One region of the Streptomyces sp. NBC_00328 genome, then DNA from elsewhere that is predicted to be linked to it. Evidence: riboswitches for the same ligand, from Rfam matches in the RefSeq annotation. Region 1 holds a riboswitch; each other region holds the start of a gene.
What was found. A riboswitch is a leader RNA that binds a small molecule or an ion and turns the genes downstream of it on or off. The one in region 1 is predicted to bind cobalamin.
Positions count from the first base shown of each region.

Region 1 (4,169 bases):
GACGGCGGCGGCGCGAGCCCGTACCGCGGGGTCGTGCGTGATCGGCGAGTTCGCGCGGGAGGCCAGATCGGCACGGTTGGAGGCGAGTTCGCCCGCGATCGTTCCGGTGCCCTGGGTGAGGCCCTTGGCGAGGGTGACGATCTCCGCCGTCTTCTGGCGGGCGAAGGCGAGCCAGCGCAGGATCTGCGGTTCGATGTCCCGCTCCAGGGCCGCGTCGACCGGGACGTGGAGCAGGGAGCTGGAGGCCGACACGTCGACCCGGTCGGCCAGGCCGAGCAGGGTGCCGAGGGTGGACAGCGACGTGGCCAGGTCGTTCACCCAGATGTTGCGGCCGTTGACCACACCGGCGACCAGGCGTTTGCCGGGCAGGCCGCCGACAGCGGCGAGGCCGTCGAGGTTGGCGGCGGCGGCTTCGGTGAAGTCCAGGGCGAGACCTTCGACCGGAGCCTTGGCCAGTACCGGCAGGGCGTCGCCGAGCCGGTCGAAGTACGAGGCGATCAGGAGCTTCGGCCGGTCGGTGAGCGCGCCGAGCCCGCGGTAGGTGCGCGCCGCGGCGTCCAGCTCGGCCGGGGTCCGGTCCTGGACGAGGGCGGGCTCGTCCAGCTGGACCCACTCCGCGCCCGCCGCGCGCAGGTCGGCGAGGACCTCGGCGTACACCGGCAGCAGCCGGTCGAGGAGGGTGAGCGGGTCGAAGTCCGCCGGCACGCCCGGGGCGGGCTTGGACAGGAGGAGGTAGGTGACCGGGCCGACCAGAACCGGGCGGGCGCTCGGCCCGAGGGCGAGTGCCTCCTTCAGCTCGGTGACCTGCTTGGTGGAGTCGGCCGCGAAGACGGTGTCCGGGCCCAGTTCGGGCACCAGGTAGTGGTAGTTGGTGTCGAACCACTTCGTCATCTCGAGCGGCGCCACGTCCTGGGTGCCGCGCGCCATGGCGAAATAGCCGTCCAGGGCGTCCGAGTCGACCGTGGCGCGGTGGCGGGCGGGGATCGCGCCGACCATGACGGTGGTGTCGAGGACGTGGTCGTAGTACGAGAAGTCGCCGGTCGGCACCTCGTCGATGCCGGCGTCGGCCAGCTCGCGCCAGTTCGTGCGACGCAGTTCGGCGGCGGTGGCGCGGAGGGCGTCGGCGGTGACGCGGCCCTTCCAGTAGCCCTCGATCGCCTTCTTCAGTTTCCGGTTGGGACCCTGGCGCGGGTAGCCGTACACGGTGGCCCGTGCTGCCGCGGCTGCGGGCTTGGTGGTCACGGAGATCTCCTTCGCGAGATGAATCCCTGAGATCCCGGCAACGGGACGCGAGTGCGAAGGGGCGACGAACCGGACGGAAGCGACACGGCTCGGAACAGCGCGGTCATCCGCCGATATGTACGCCGACCCGCCCACGAGGTCACCGGGATGTCCGCGCACGAGTGGTTCGTGCGCGGGCAGCGGGCAGGTCTTCGGACTTGCGGGCACGTCTTCCTGGCGGAGGACACCTACTGGCCGTCGCTTCCCAGACCCTGTTCGTCGGGTCCAGTGCGTATGACGGCGGTCGTTCCCGCTCACCGCTGCGGGGCAGTCCCGGATTCCCACCGGGTTCCCTCTTGCGACGCATCCCGCCTGGCGGACGGGGCGAACCAGCTGCACCAGCCACCCTACGGGGTGACGTGCCGAAGGGGGCGGCACATCCGTGATCCGGACGCTGAGCCGCGAGACCGGAGGCCCGAACGCCACAGGGCGGGACACTTCGCTTCGTGCCGCTGCCTGATGAAGCGTCAGGACACGCTGTCCACCGGGCAGTCGAAACGGTCATCGGGGCCCCAGTGCGTGGCGTTCCTCGCTCCTTGGGAGAGCACCCCGCAGGTCAGGTCCGTGAGCTTGTCTCCGGCGGGGGTGATCTCACGGATGTGGATCTCCTTGTTCGGTGGGTAGTGGTGATCGCTGTCCAGGGTGATGACCCCGGATTCCCCCACGTAGTTGTGGATGCCGGGATCCTGCAGATGGGTGACGAGCGCCCTGGGTGAGAAGCCCGGGTCCGTCGAGACGATGGCGTTCATGGCCTCGGTGAGGATTTCGACGGCGTCGTATCCGAGCGCGGCGTCGTTCTCGGCGGACAGGTGGAAGGTCCGGCCGAACCTCTCACCGAAGGGCCCGTCGGGCAGCGGGAGACTGAACTGGTTGTAGAAGAGCTTCAGCGCGCCGTACTCCTTGCGCATCAGGTCCGGATGCAGGATCACGTCCGGCGCCGGGCTCTCCGCCAGCACCGGTACCGGGGCGACGCGGGCGCGGCAGGCCTGGTCGGTCTGCATGTGCTCGAAGAGGTCCTCCATGACGCTGGAGCGGCCCGCGTACAGGACGAAGCCGCCTGTGCTGTGGACGAGTGTGCAGACGGTGTCGGCGATGGCCCGTGTGGTGCGGCCGTTCTCCATCTCGCCGTACTTCACGAAGTGCACCGGCCCGGTCGAGCGGTAGGCGGTGTCGAACCGGTGGGCGAGGTCGGCGCTGAAGTACTCGTCCTTGGGGTCGTAGACCACGACGGCGGCCGGACCGGAGTCGCTGGGAGCGGGGTCCGTCAGAGCGCGCAGCTGAGGCGAGTGACGGGCGAAGGACGCCATGACCTCGGCGATGCGTGCGTCGGGCGGTGAGAGCTGGAAGTACGACACGGGCGAGTCGCCGTCGACCATGCGCTGGCCCGAGACGCCGGTCCCGAGGACGGTGATGCCCTGGGCTCCCAGTTCGATCGCGGCCTGCTGGGACTCCGGACGGCTCTGGTGGAGACCCATGACGGCCGCGATGTGGTCCCGGCCCGCCCGGTCGACGATCATCTTCGCGACGTCCACAGTGCTTTTGTTGCTCTGGTTCAGGCCGCCGCGCGAGCCGTAGTGGAAGGACTCGCCGGCGTTGGCGACGAGCAGGCGTACGGGCACCTGAGCCTTGAGGCGGCGGCTGTTGACGTTCTCCTGGGCGAGCAGCGCGCCGCGCAGTGTCTGGAAGCCGATGGGCGCGGTGCGCTTGGACGTCGAGCCGACGCTCAGCGGCGCGAAGAAGACGACCGTGCGGTAGGGCCGGTCCGTGTCCACCTTCGCGTTCTGGTGGCCGAGGATCTTCTCCAGCTTTCTCAAGTCCTCGGCGTACTCGCCGTGGGCCAGGTCGCAGCCGTCGTTGCCGTCGGTCAGGCCGACGACCTCTCCGGTACCCACGTGCCGGCAGGAGGCCGCGAGACTTCCGTCGGGGAGGAGTTCCACCAGTTCCCGGGACAGGACGAGGCCGCCCGCGCCCAGCATCACCGCGGCGGTCGCGGCGGCCACCGGACGCCACCAGTCGCGGACAAGGGGAGAACGGAAGTCCACCGTGGCGGGCAGGGGCACCTCCGCCGCCGGGGCGCCGTCGTCCGGGGTACGCGGCAGCGCCAGCACCCGCACCGTGCCGGTGGCGTGGCCGGCGACCGCGGCCGAGAACTGCGCGGTCACCCCGTGACCTGTCGGGCGTGTGCCGACGGCACCTCGCTGCGCGGGCAGCGCCCGAAGGGGCGGACTCGCGGCGTACGGGGGGAGCTCGTCCGTGGCCGCGCCCAGCACCAGCAGCGGACTGCTCTCGATGTCGTGGGCGACCGCGGCGTATGTGTCCAGGAACTCGCGGCAGGCGGATCCCGCGCCGCCCACGGCTGGCAGGAGCACCACGAAGGGCCATGCGCGCCGGGGGCGGAGGCGACTCCACGCACGGGGCCGGGCCGCCTTCGCCAGGTCGCGGATCAACGCGGTGAGCAGGATCTCGCGGACCAGCTCCTCCTCGCGCGACTCCACCGCCTGCGCGGGCTGCGCCGCCTCGTGAGCCAGGGCGAGACGGTGCGTCACCCGCAGGTGCACCGCCGCTTTGAGGAAGCTGCGGCCGGGCACGTCCAGCAAGCGGCTCACCCACGGGTGGCGCCTGTCGACGCGCATGCCGTACCACCGGCGCCACAGCCAGCCGGCCACGACGCTCAGCAGGCGAAACGGAGCGCCCCACCATCCGTCCATGGCCTCGCCGAGCTGCGCGACGGGGAACGCCTCGTGAAACCTCGTGGCGTACGCGTCGCACAGCAGCTTGCGCAGGGCGCGCCGCTGGCCCGCCGCGTCGACTTCCTGGACGGTGGCGCGCAGGACCGAGAGACAGGTGTCGAACTCGGGCAGCCGCAGCGCCCCGGCACCCTCCGGCAT
Region 1 is NZ_CP108013.1:8,191,538-8,195,706, forward strand. It holds gene metE (5-methyltetrahydropteroyltriglutamate--homocysteine S-methyltransferase) at 1-1,242, opposite strand, end outside; cobalamin riboswitch at 1,408-1,630, opposite strand; gene OG485_RS35865 (ABC transporter substrate-binding protein) at 1,749-4,169, opposite strand, start outside.

Region 2 (4,169 bases), 1.8 Mb from region 1:
TCAAGGTCACCAACGGCCAGCTCGCCATCCCCCAGCTCTTCGAGAACATGTTCCCCGACTGGTTCGCCGGCGTCGCCTTCGCCGCCATCGGGATCGGCGCGCTCGTCCCGGCGGCCATCATGTCGATCGCGGCCGCGAATCTCTTCACCCGCAACATCTACAAGGACTTCATCAACCCGGCCGCGACCCCTCGGCAGGAGACCCGGGTCTCCAAGCTGGTCTCGCTCCTGGTGAAGGTGGGCGCGCTGGTCTTCGTCCTGACCATGGACAAGACCGTCGCGATCAACTTCCAGCTGCTGGGCGGCATCTGGATCCTGCAGACCTTCCCCTCCCTGGTCGGCGGCCTGTTCACCCGCTGGTTCCACCGCTGGGCGCTGCTGGGCGGCTGGGCGGTCGGCATGCTCTACGGCACGATCGCCGCCTACGGAGTGGCCTCCCCGACCCAGAAGCACTTCGGCGGCAGCTCGAAGGAGATCCCCGGGATCGGGGAGATCGGCTACATCGGCCTGACGGCGTTCGTCCTGAACGTGGCCGTGGCCATCGTCCTGACCTTCGCCCTCAGGGCGCTCAAGGCCCCGGAGGGCGTGGACGAGACCTCGCCCGGGGACTACACGGCCGACGCGGGCGACGCAGGCGTCGAGACGGAGCTCCCGCCGGCCACGGCGGACGCGAGCCACTAGGAGAGCCGGAGACCTGTCCTGGCCGCGGGATCGCGGGGTCACGGGGCAGGTCCCGGCGACAGCCGGGAACGACGGGCCGCCGGTGAAAAACCGGCGGCCCGTCGCCGTGCCGGTCGGGCACACTCACCCGCATGGACATCGCCATCCGGCCCGCGCGGCCCGAGGAGTACCCCACGGTGGCCGGGATCACGGCCGAGGCCTATCTCGGCGACGGACTGCTCGACTTCGGGGAGAGCGACTCCTACCTCGGAAAGCTGCGGGACGTCGCGGGGCGCGCGGCCGTCGCCGAAGTGCTGGTCGCCGTGGACGGGGAGCGGGTGCTCGGCAGTGTGACCTTCGTGACGGACGGCAGCCCCATGGCCGACTTCGCGCGCGCCGGGGAGGCCGAGATCCGGATGCTCGCGGTCGCCCGGGAGGCACGCGGCCGGGGTGCCGGTGAGGCCCTCGTACGCTCCTGTGTCGGACGGGCCCGGGCTCTGGAGGGCGGCTGTACGCGTGTGGTGCTGTCCACCCAGGGCAGCATGCACAGCGCCCACCGCCTCTACGAGCGCGTGGGCTTCACCCGCACGCCCGACCGCGACTGGAACCCGCTTCCGGAGCTCGACGACATCCGGCTGCTCACTTACGAGTTGACGCTCCGACACACTCCGTAGCGCTCTTCGGCACCAAGCGGACACAAGATGTGGGGGCAGTCCCGAAGCCCGACACAAGATGTATGCTCAAGGTCGCTGTCGCCGCAGGGGAATTCGGTGCGAATCCGGAACTGTCCCGCAACGGTGTACTTGTGCGTGTTCGCGTGTCCGCGTGCCCGCTCTCGTGTCAGTCCGAGGACCTGCCGACAGCGCGCCCCGGCCGTCCGGCCCGGGTGCCGACGACGTCCGGGCCTCGCGGAATGGGCCGGTGGACGCGTGGTGCGCTGCTGCCCTGAAGCGCTCCCGTGTGCCCCGCTCCTGCCCGCCGGGTCCCGTGCCGAGCAGGGAGATCCCCACGTGACCATCGCGCCAGCCGATCCGGCTTCAGTGACCGCGCAGCAGGCCCGGGTGGAGACCGACGGTCCCGGAACCGCGCTGCTGCGGACCCTGACCGGTCTCACCGCCGACCTCCCCGACGCCGACCCCGGCCGGGTCGCCGCCGCGGCGCTGCGCGGCCGGTCCGCCCGCGCCGACGAGGCCGAGCTGCGCGAACTGGCCACCGAGGCGGCCGCGGGTCTCATCTCCGAGGATCCCGTCTACTCCCGGCTGGCCGCCCGTCTGCTGGCGATCACCATCACCGAGGAGGCCGCCTCCCAGGGCGTCACGACCTTCTCCGAGTCGGTCGCCGTCGGCCACCGCGAGGGCCTGATCGCCGACCGCACGGCCGAGTTCGTCCGGCTGCACACGGCCCGTCTCGACGCGCTGACCGACTCCGAGGGCGACGACCGTTTCGGCTACTTCGGGCTGCGCACGCTGCACAGCCGCTATCTGCTGCGGCACCCGATCACCCGCAAGGTCGTCGAGACGCCCCAGCACTTCATGCTCCGGGTGGCCTCCGGCCTCGCCGAGGACGACACCGCCCGCTCGGTGGACGAAGTCGCCGCGCTCTACCGGCTGATGAGCCGCCTCGACTACCTCCCCTCCTCCCCCACGCTCTTCAACTCCGGTACGCGGCACCCGCAGATGTCGTCCTGCTACCTCCTCGACTCCCCGCTGGACGAGCTGGACTCCATCTACGACCGCTACCACCAGGTGGCACGCCTGTCGAAGCACGCGGGCGGCATCGGCCTCTCGTACTCCCGTATCCGTTCGCGCGGTTCGCTGATCCGCGGCACCAACGGGCACTCCAACGGCATCGTCCCGTTCCTCAAGACGCTCGACGCCTCGGTCGCCGCGGTGAACCAGGGCGGCCGGCGCAAGGGCGCGGCCGCGGTGTACCTGGAGACCTGGCACTCCGACATCGAGGAGTTCCTGGAGCTGCGCGACAACACCGGTGAGGACGCCCGGCGTACGCACAACCTGAACCTCGCGCACTGGATCCCGGACGAGTTCATGCGCCGGGTGAACGAGGACGGCGTCTGGTCGCTGTTCTCCCCCGCCGACGTGCCGGAGCTGGTCGACCTGTGGGGCGACGAGTTCGACGCCGCGTACCGCAAGGCCGAGGAAGCGGGCCTCGCGAAGAAGACCATCCCGGCCCGCGACCTGTACGGCCGCATGATGCGCACCCTCGCGCAGACCGGCAACGGCTGGATGACCTTCAAGGACGCCGCCAACCGCACCGCCAACCAGACGGCGGAGCCGGGTCACACCGTCCACTCCTCGAACCTGTGCACCGAGATCCTGGAGGTCACGGACGACGGGGAGACGGCGGTCTGCAACCTGGGCTCGGTCAACCTGGGCGCGTTCGTCGTCGGTGACGACATCGACTGGGAGCGCCTCGACGAGACCGTGCGCACCGCGGTCACCTTCCTCGACCGTGTCGTGGACATCAACTTCTACCCGACCGAGCAGGCGGGCCGCTCCAACGCCAAGTGGCGTCCGGTGGGCCTCGGCGCGATGGGCCTCCAGGACGTCTTCTTCAAGCTGCGGCTGCCCTTCGACTCGCCCGAGGCCCGCGCGCTGTCCACCCGGATCGCCGAGCGCATCATGCTCGCCTCCTACGAGGCGTCCGCGGACCTCGCCGAGCGCAACGGCCCCCTCCCGGCCTGGGAGAAGACCCGTACCGCCCGTGGCGTCCTGCACCCGGACCACTTCGACGTCGAGCTGAACTGGCCGGAGCGCTGGGCGGCCCTGCGGCAGCGGATCGCCGAGGTCGGCATGCGCAACTCGCTGCTCCTCGCCATCGCGCCGACCGCGACCATCGCGTCCATCGCGGGCGTGTACGAGTGCATCGAGCCGCAGGTGTCGAACCTGTTCAAGCGCGAGACGCTCTCCGGCGAGTTCCTCCAGGTCAACTCCTACCTGGTGGCCGAGCTGAAGAAGCTCGGCGTGTGGGACGCGCAGACCCGTGAGGCGCTGCGCGAGTCCAGCGGCTCGGTGCAGGGCTTCACCTGGGTCCCGCAGGACGTCCGCGACCTGTACCGCACGGCGTGGGAGATCCCGCAGCGCGGCCTGATCGACATGGCCGCCGCCCGGACCCCGTTCCTGGACCAGGCCCAGTCGCTGAACCTGTTCCTGGAGACGCCGACCATCGGCAAGCTCTCCTCGATGTACTCCTACGCCTGGAAGTCGGGCCTGAAGACGACGTACTACCTGCGCTCCCGCCCGGCGACGCGCATCGCCCGCGCGGCCCAGGCGCAGGCGCAGCCCGAGAAGACCATCCCCGTCCAGCAGGTCGCCGACCCCGACGCCGTCGCCTGCTCTCTGGAAAACCCCGAGTCCTGCGAGGCCTGCCAGTAATGAGCGACACCACCACGGAGAAGGCCGCGTCCGAGAAGGCCGCGTCCGAGAAGAACCTGCTCGACCCGGGCTTCGAACTGACTCTCCGTCCCATGCGCTACCCGGACTTCTACGAGCG
Region 2 is NZ_CP108013.1:6,434,608-6,438,776, reverse strand. It holds gene mctP (monocarboxylate uptake permease MctP) at 1-680, shown strand, start outside; gene OG485_RS28355 (GNAT family N-acetyltransferase) at 812-1,333, shown strand; cobalamin riboswitch at 1,386-1,534, shown strand; gene OG485_RS28350 (ribonucleoside-diphosphate reductase subunit alpha) at 1,670-4,051, shown strand; gene OG485_RS28345 (ribonucleotide-diphosphate reductase subunit beta) at 4,051-4,169, shown strand, end outside.
Region 2: it holds a riboswitch for cobalamin, as region 1 does, so the genes downstream of both, OG485_RS28350 (ribonucleoside-diphosphate reductase subunit alpha) here and metE (5-methyltetrahydropteroyltriglutamate--homocysteine S-methyltransferase) in region 1, are expected to answer to the same signal.

Region 3 (4,169 bases), 5.4 Mb from region 1:
CGGCGCGCGATCGCGTCCGCGAGGCCGCGCTCGCGCAGCCACCGGAGCGCCTTCACGGTGCCCCGGGTCCCGGGCACGACGACCAGGTCCGCGTCGGCCAGTTCCTCGGGCCGGTCCACGAACCGCACGACGACACCCGGTTCGGCGGCCAGCGCGTCCACGTCGGTGAAGTTGGACATCAGCGGGACCGCGCAGACGGCGACCCGCAGGATGTCCTCGCCGACGGGGGAGGAGACCGCCGATTCCCGGACCGCACCGCGCAGCGAGACGCGCAGGCCGTCCTCCTCGTCGATGCCCAGACCGTGCTGGAAGGGCAGGACGCCGTAGGAGCGCCGGCCGGTGAGGCCGTGCAGCATGTCGAGGCCGGGTTCCAGCAGACTGACGTCGCCCCGGAACTTGTTGACGAGGAACCCGGCGACGAGCGCCTGGTCCTCCGGCGACAGCAGCGCGACCGTCCCGAAGAACGAGGCGAACACCCCGCCCCGGTCGATGTCGCCGACGACGAGCACGGGAAGCCCCGCGTTCCGCGCCACCCCCATGTTCACGATGTCGGTGCGCCGCAGATTGATCTCGGCCGGGCTGCCGGCTCCCTCACAGATCACCGCGTCATACGTGCCCCGCAACTGAGCCAGACAGTCGAGGACGGTCGCCAGGAGTGCTTCCTGGCGTCCCCCGCGCAGCCTGTCCCCGGCGGAGGCGGAGGACGCGGCGGACGCTTCGGCCGACGGCGGCCGCTCCGCGGGCCCGGCCGTTCCGAAGAACCCGCGCGCGCTCATCTCGCCCACCGGCCTGCCCATCAGGACGACCTGGCTGGTGCGGTCGCCGCCCGGCTTGAGCAGCACGGGATTCATCAGCGCGGTCGGCTCCACGCGGGCGGCCTGCGCCTGCATGGCCTGCGCCCGCCCGATCTCGGCGCCCTCGCGCGTCACGAACGAGTTCAGGGACATGTTCTGCGCCTTGAAGGGCGCGACCTTGACGCCCTGGCGCGCCAGCCACCGGCAGATCCCGGCGGTCACGACACTCTTTCCGGCGTCCGAGGTGGTCCCGGCGATCAGCAGCCCGCCGCTCATGCGGTGCGCCCCTTCCTGGTGGCCGGAACCCGTCCGGTTCCGGTGAGCAGAACCCGTCCGGCGGCGCTCACGCCGAGCGCGAGCCAGCCCACGCGCCGGGACAGCCGTACGGCCCGTTCGATGTCGTGGACGTGGACGGCGCGCCCCGCGCCGTTGAGCACGGGACGGTGCTCGACACGTCCGCCGTACGAGAGGGTGCCGCCGAGCCGCACGCCGAGCGCGCCCGCGAACGAGGCCTCCACGGGCCCGGCGTTGGGGCTCGGATGCCTGCGGGCGTCCGCGCGCCAGGCGCGTACGGCACCGCGCGGGTCGGATCCGGCCACGGCCGCGAGGACGGCGGTCAGCCGGGCTCCGGGCCAGCCGGCGACGTCGTCGAGCCGGGCGGAGGCCCAGCCGTAGCGCCGGTGGCGGGGGGACTTGTGTCCGACCATCGCGTCGAGCGTGTTCACGGCGCGGAAGGCGACGAGTCCCGGCACACCGCCGACGGCGCCCCAGACCAGAGCGCCCACGACGGCGTCGGAGGTGTTCTCGGCGACGGACTCGACGACGGCGCGCGCGACGCCGTCGGCGTCCAGCGCCTGCGGATCGCGTCCGCACAGGTGCGGCAGCCGCTCCCGGGCCGCGTCGAGATCACCGGCCGCGAGCGCGCCGCCGACCGCCCGCGCCTCGCGGCCGAGAGAGGTGCCTCCGACGACTGCCCAGGTGGCGGCGGCGGTCAGAGCGACCGAGGCGGTACGGGAGCGGCGTACGGTACGGCTCGCGAGCGCGGCCAGTCCGGTGGCGCCGCCGACGCAGACGGCCGTGTGCAGCGCGCCCCACCCGCGGTGGTCGCGCCACAGTGTCCGCTCCACGGTCGCGGCGGCCCGCCCGAAAGCGGCGACCGGATGCCCTCGGCGGGGATCGCCGAGCAGCAGGTCGCCGAGGAGGCCGGCGGCGGCGCCGTACGCGAAGACGCGATCGGCACGCACGCGGTCAGCCGGCCGTGGGGTGGAGCGGAACCCTCGTACTCAGCGAAACGGGCAACGGGCAGCCGCGCATGGCGATATGTCCTCACTCAGGGTGTCCACGCCCTGGTTCGACGAGACCGGCGGTGAGAGTTCCTGGCTCCCGGGGAGTTTCTTCCCCGATGACAGTGGCGGGACCGCGCCGGATTCGCACCGGCTTCCTCTCATGCCGCCGTACTTGGCTCCGGCAGTCCACCACGGGGTGAGAACGGCCGTCAACTGGCTGTTGACCTGCGGAGGGACAGTGTGCGCAGGCCCACATACGCGTGGGGGCGGGACGGCATACGCGTGGGGTGCGGGACGGTGGTCCGTCCCGCACCCCACGCGCGGTACCGCTCGGAGGCAGCCCGGTTCCGGGCGGCGCCTGCCGGCTACTTGGTGATGATCAGGGAGATGCCGTACGCCACCGCCGCGGCGCAGGCCGCGAAGCAGACGTACGCGCCGGTGGCCGCCGCGACCGCGGAACCGCCCTGGGCGGACTCCTTCTTGGAGAGGCCGGCGACACCGAGGGTGAAGAGGGCGACGAGGGCCACGGTCACTCCGAGGCTGACCCCGAAGACGGACCCGAGGGCTGACCAGTCGATGCTCATGCTGTTTCTTCCTTCGGTTCTCAGGCCACTCGGGACGGCGCCGGCGGGTTCACCGCGGGCTCGGCCGGAGCCGGGATGGTGGCCGTGAGGCCATCGGCCACGGTGCCGGCCGGGGGCGGGGTGACGGCGGCGATGGCCTGGGTCACCACACCGGCGGGCTCCTCGGTGTCGTTCACGTTGTTGTGGTCGATCACCTCGCGGCGCGAGCGGCGCCAGATCGCGAAGCTCGAACCGACCAGGAAGACGGCGACCAGCGTGGTGCCCCAGGCGCCGAAACCGGTCACCCATTCGGCGAGCGCGCCGACCAGGGCGGCGGCGGGCAGCGTGAGGACCCAGGCGACGACCATGCGCTTGGCGGTGGACCAGCGGACCACACCGCCCTTGCGGCCGAGACCGGCGCCCATCACGGACCCGGAGACCGAGTGCGTGGTGGAGAGGGAGAAACCGATGTGCGAGGAGGCCAGGATGACCGTCGCCGCGCTGGTCTGGGCGGCGAAGCCCTGCTGCGGCTGGAGGTCGGTCAGGCCCTTGCCCATCGTGCGGATGATGCGCCAGCCGCCCAGGTAGGTGCCGAGCGCGATGGCCAGACCGGCGGAGAGGATGACCCAGACCGGCGGGTCGGAGTCGGGAGCGACGGCGCCACCGGCGACCAGGGCCAGGGTGATGATGCCCATCGTCTTCTGCGCGTCGTTGGTGCCGTGGGCCAGCGAGACCAGGCCCGCGGAGGCTATCTGGCCGACGCGGTAGCCCTTCTTGGTGGCCTTGGTGTCGGCGTTGCCACTGAGCTTGTACGACAGGCGGGTGGCGAACATCGCGGCCAGACCGGCGACGATCGGGGCAGCGACGGCGGGCAGGAGCACCTTGCCGACCAGGACGTCCCCGTGCACGGCGCCGGTACCGGCGGAGGCGATGGTGGCGCCGACCAGGCCGCCCATGAGGGCGTGCGAGGAACTGGACGGGAGTCCGACGAGCCACGTCACCAGGTTCCAGAGGATCGCGCCGACGAGCGCGGCGAAGATCACTTCTGGCTGGATGCCGGATTCATCGACGAGGCCTTTGGAGATCGTGTTGGCGACCTCCACCGAGAGGAAGGCGCCGACAAGGTTGAGGGCGGCGGACATGGCCACCGCGACCTTGGGCTTGAGTGCGCCGGTCGAGATGGTGGTGGCCATCGCGTTGGCGGTGTCGTGGAAACCGTTCGTGAAATCGAACACGAGAGCGGTGACGATCACGATTCCGAGGAGGAGCGTGATGTGTTCCATTTACCCAGGCTTCTGTTGGACGTCAGTGGCAGGGGGAACGTAGGCAACCTGGATGAACGGAAGGTGAACTGAGTCGGACTTGACGGTGTCCTGAATAGCGGATCGTCATTCCGCTTGCGTCGACGGGAGGCTTGCCGGGTTCGAACGGATTCGGAATTCCGTACTCCGCTTGGGGTCGGGGCTCGTGGTGGAGTGTCCTGGTCGGGGCAGGTTTGAGCGGTGAGATCCCTGTCACTCGCAGGC
Region 3 is NZ_CP108013.1:2,769,518-2,773,686, reverse strand. It holds gene OG485_RS12175 (cobyric acid synthase) at 1-1,070, opposite strand, end outside; gene OG485_RS12170 (cobalamin biosynthesis protein) at 1,067-2,038, opposite strand; cobalamin riboswitch at 2,146-2,286, opposite strand; gene OG485_RS12165 (hypothetical protein) at 2,446-2,664, opposite strand; gene OG485_RS12160 (inorganic phosphate transporter) at 2,685-3,926, opposite strand.
Region 3: it holds a riboswitch for cobalamin, as region 1 does, so the genes downstream of both, OG485_RS12170 (cobalamin biosynthesis protein) here and metE (5-methyltetrahydropteroyltriglutamate--homocysteine S-methyltransferase) in region 1, are expected to answer to the same signal.